DNA from 2 places in the Colwellia sp. BRX9-1 genome. Region 2 is predicted to be linked to the other one. Evidence: predicted binding sites of a transcription regulator. Region 2 holds the regulator's gene; the other holds the start of a gene.

Region 1 (2,425 bases), on a different contig from region 2:
CATCTTCTATAATCAGTGCCATGGCCCTATTACGCTACTTGATTTTGTGTAAACGGTTGGCGTGTTGTGCCACCTTCATTAAGGTAGCGCATAATAATACCAAAAGTTAAATCGTGCTCAGTTACTAACGAAATTGATACTTTATGACCGGACCCTTTTGCGTCAATAATAACTTCACCTTTGGCGTTCTCCATATGAGATAAAACAAAAGATGTATTACCTAGCGGTGTCATTAACTCTAAACGGTCACCGACTAGAAATTTATTTTTTACTTCTATTTCTACTAAACCTGTTATTTCGTTGCGGCCTAATATTTCACCAACAAATTGCTGAGTATCACTTTTTGAATAACCGTAATCAGAATTTTGTGTGTCACTATGGCGGTGACGTTTTAAGAAACCTTGGGTATAACCTCGGTGAGCAAGATGTTCTAAATCGGTATTTAAATTTTGATTAAAAGGTTTATTACTTAAAGCATCAGAAATAGCTTGGCCATAAATTTGTGCTGTTCGAGCACAGTAATAAAATGATTTAGTTCGACCTTCAATTTTTAATGAATGCACGCCTATTTTTATTAAACGTTCTACATGTTCAACGGCACGTAAATCCTTTGAATTCATTATATAAGTACCGTGCTCATCTTCAAATGCTGGCATATATTCACCGGGTCGACCTTGCTCTTGCAATAAAATAATATCCTCAATTGGTTGTTGCTCTGGAATAATGATTTTAGCTGAATCAGGGATAAATAGTTCTGGTTTTACTTTAGTGTCTGGCTGTACCGCTATTATATCACCGGTTTCGTTTTCTTTTGCTTGGTGGCTATCATATTTCCAACGACAAGCATTTGTACATGTTCCTTGATTTGGGTCGCGTTTATTAATGTAACCAGACAACAAGCAACGACCAGAATATGCCATGCATAAAGCACCATGAACAAAAACTTCTAATTCCATTTCAGGGCATCGAAAACGAATCTCTTCAATTTCATCAAGCGATAATTCACGTGATAAAATAACGCGCTCAACACCTTGTTGATACCAAAACTTTACGGTTGCCCAATTAACCGCATTAGCTTGCACAGATAGATGAATTGGCATATCAGGGAATTTTTCCCGTACCATCATGATAAGGCCGGGATCAGACATGATCAGGGCATCGGGCTGCATTGCTATAACGGGCGTAATATCTTTAATAAACGTTGTTAATTTACTGTTATGTGCAGCAATATTATTGACTAAGTAAAACTTTTTACCTAGGGAATGAGCTTCATTAATACCAATTTTAAGATTCTCTAAATTGAATTCATTATTTCTCACCCGTAAAGAGTAACGGGGTTGCCCTGCGTACACAGCATCAGCTCCGTAAGCAAAAGCATAACGCATATTTTTTAAGGTTCCAGCAGGCGATAATAATTCAGGTTTTAGCATAATGAACAACATAGATGATTTATATTAGCTGTATTATAAAAACATCGTTTGTCATAGGTAAACAGCTTATCAGGCGGTTCTTTGATGAAAATCATATTAAGTGATTAAAAACTAGAATTTTAAATATTTGAGCATTTGTCTAATAAAGATACAGTATTGAAAAATTTACTAATATTTGACCTAAAATAATAATATAAGCAAAAAACTGTGCTACTTTTTAATGTAATACAATTGATAATTGACAAATGATAATAATAATTAAGGTGAGACTATGGGAACTGAAAATGCCCTTTATACAATTTTAGTAGAAAAAATTAAACAAGATGCGCTTGTACTTCCAACCTTGCCAGAAGTAGCACTGAAAGTGCGCCAAGCGGCGGATGATCCAAACATTAACTTAAAACAAATGAGTGATATTATCGGTCATGACCCTGCTTTATCTTTGGGTATGTTGAAAGTAGCGAATAGCGTTATTTTAGGACGTTCTGTTAAAGTTGAAACAGTCAACCAGGCTGTAACTCGCATTGGTTTGCGCCAAATCAAAAGTATCGCAACAGCGATGGCGTTAGAGCAAGTATTTGTTTCAAAAAATGAAATAGTTTCAATGTATTTGAAAAAGTCATGGAAAAAAACCGTCGATGTAGCCGCAGTTGCCATCAGTTTAATGACTTTTTATATCCAAGACCATAAACACACATCATTAACGTTAGACACCTTAACATTGGCGGCACTGGTTCATAATATAGGTGTTTTACCCATTTTAACTGAAGCTGAAAATCATCCTGATGTTTTCGCTAACCCGACTTTTTTACAGCAAGCTATTGCTAAGTTAGCTGCGGATATTGGTGGAGAAGTGACTAAAGCGTGGGGATTCTCAGATGAATTTGTCACCTTAGTAACCAGTTGGAGTGATTTAACGGTATTACCTTCTGAAACCCATTATTTGGACTTCATTCGTGCAGGTGCTATTCACAACGGTATTTTCAAGAATGTAT
Region 2 (2,425 bases):
TAACACAACTAATTCAGCATCAACGTGCTTAGAAATACTTTGAATAACATCTTCAGGTAAACCTTCTTTAACATGGGTATTTTTAAGCGGAATATTAAAGCTATTAGCATGGTCTTTCATCGCACTTTTGTGATGATTAAACATAGTGTCGTTATATTCAGAGGCGTTAAACTCTGGAATTTCAATGGCAATATTTACTGGCGTACCTGGATAAGAATTCACCAAATGAACATTGGCTTTAATCAGTGAAGAAAACACTATTGATTCTTGGGTTAACTTATTATTAAGCGCTTTGTGCTCATCATCATCGCTACCGATATTGAGTGCGGTAAGTAAATTACCATTGCTTGGCCAGCTATGGTCTTTAACCAGTAATACTGGGCAGGGACATTTCCTTAATATATGCCAATCTGTTGGCGTAAAAATAACCGACTTTAGCTTGTCATGTTGATGGGTGCCTTTGATGACAATATCGAAGTTTTCAGCCAGTACTTTTTTTATGATCTTTTCAAATGGGCGATTATGCCAAATAATACAGGTATCTATGGTTATGTCTTGGTGATCAGTTTCTGAAATCTTTTCGTCTAACCATAGTTTACGATCATTAATAACCGATTGACGCATTGCTTCTCGCTCGTCGCCAGAAAGCATGGTGGTCATTTCATAAGATAAATCATAAATGGTTAAAAATGCAGTGATCTGTCCGCCACTATGTCGTGCTAATTCAATCGCACGTTTCAACGCTTTTTGATTTTCAGTGGTTGGATCAATAACGGCTAATATTTTTTTATACTTATCCATAATATTTACTCCCTAGTTATTAAATAATATTAATAATAGACCATAATTAATAGATATTATTTGCTTTAAATCATAATATTTCAATAAAAAAAATGCTTAACATCTTTAATGTTAAGCATTTATCTATAATTATTTAAAAAAGCGATAAACTACAGTGAAGCACACTCGTTAAGTTTATCCATATTAAGTATTGTGATGAGTTTTCCATCAACTGTGATTAATTCATTTTTTTGAAAACGATTTAATAATCTACTGATGGTTTCAACCGTTAAACCAATATAATTACCAATGTCACTTCGCGTCATCGTTAGGCGAAAATCTGTTAGTGACATACCCCGTGCATGATAGCGACTGGCTAAGGTTGAAATAAAAGTTGCTAAGCGTTGTTCAGCATTTTTGCGGTTAAGTAGCGTTAACATTTCTTGATCTGAGCGGATTTCGGAACTCATCATGCGAAGAATTTGTTTTTTCAACTTAGGCATCGTATTCGATAATGAATCTAAAGTATTGTAAGGTATCTCACAGACCATAGATGTTTCTAAGGCTTTTGCAAAACTAGGATGCTCTGACTCAGCAATAGCATCAAAACCTAATAAATCACCCGCTAAATGAAAACCGGTAATTTGTTCTTCACCTTGTTCATTAACCGTAAATGTTTTGAATGTTCCAGAGCGAATAGCGTATAAAGCTTGCATTTTGTCGCCATCTTGGAAAATTTGTTCGCCTTTATGAATAGGGCGTTTACGGTCAATAATGCTGTCTAGTGTATCGAGTTCTTTATCATTTAAAGAGAAAGGTAAACACAGCTCGCTGATACTACAGTTTTGACAATGAATATGTTGAGATGTAGAACATGGCTTTTTATACATATTAACCTAAATGAGTTATCCCTAATTTATCGATCATATTAAAACAATTGCTTATATGCAAACATTAAACTGTATATTCCGTATGAAATTATCATTAGCGCCATTATTTTCTTGAATTTCGTGTTTGTTACCAACGACTTTATACCAAAAGAGCCAAGTGAAAGACTTAACAAGGCTGGTAAAGTACCTAAACCAAAACTGGTCATAATTAGGGCGCCACTGAGGGCACTTCCACTGGCTAAGGACCAAGTTAATGTTGAGTAGACTAAACCACAAGGTAACCATCCCCAGACTGCTCCTAATGCTAGCGCTTGTTTAGCATTATTAATGGGAATAAACCTTTTACTTAACGGGGATAGATAGCGCCAAAGGAACTTACCCATTTTTTCAACTTTTGATAGCCACATTAACCATTGGCCTAAATACAAGCCTAATAAAATTAAAAATACCGCTGCAAATAACCGTAAAAAACCTAATGGAACGCCAATATTCTTTATTGCAATAGAACTACTAAATCCAACGATTGCCCCAATTAAGCTATAAGAAAAAATTCGGCCAACATTATATGCACCGACCAGCTTAAATTTATCGCTGCCTTTTTGTTGCGGTGATATAGCAGATGTTAACATCGTTGTTATACCACCGCACATACCGATACAATGTCCCGAACCTAACAAGCCGATGATGAATGCCGATAAATAATCTATACTCAACATGGCTGTTATTTACTACCCGTATCATTTTTAGCTGTATTT

Evidence for each region. Region 2 encodes FNR, which switches genes on or off when oxygen is low (the NO sensors DNR and NnrR bind a similar motif). Its sites were predicted from a motif close to TTGATCTAGATCAA; they were not measured.
Region 1: the regulator FNR is predicted to act here: its motif matches at 1,512-1,525, upstream of yegQ (tRNA 5-hydroxyuridine modification protein YegQ).

What each region holds. Positions count from the first base shown of each region.
Region 1 is NZ_JACGVM010000004.1:24,527-26,951, reverse strand. Features, by position in the region: gene H4J76_RS05730 (YfhL family 4Fe-4S dicluster ferredoxin) at 1-22, opposite strand, end outside; gene yegQ (tRNA 5-hydroxyuridine modification protein YegQ) at 30-1,430, opposite strand; gene H4J76_RS05720 (HDOD domain-containing protein) at 1,702-2,425, shown strand, end outside.
Region 2 is NZ_JACGVM010000006.1:187,123-189,547, forward strand. Features, by position in the region: gene uspE (universal stress protein UspE) at 1-801, opposite strand, end outside; gene fnr (fumarate/nitrate reduction transcriptional regulator Fnr) at 951-1,670, opposite strand; gene H4J76_RS08385 (sulfite exporter TauE/SafE family protein) at 1,709-2,386, opposite strand; gene ccoS (cbb3-type cytochrome oxidase assembly protein CcoS) at 2,392-2,425, opposite strand, start outside.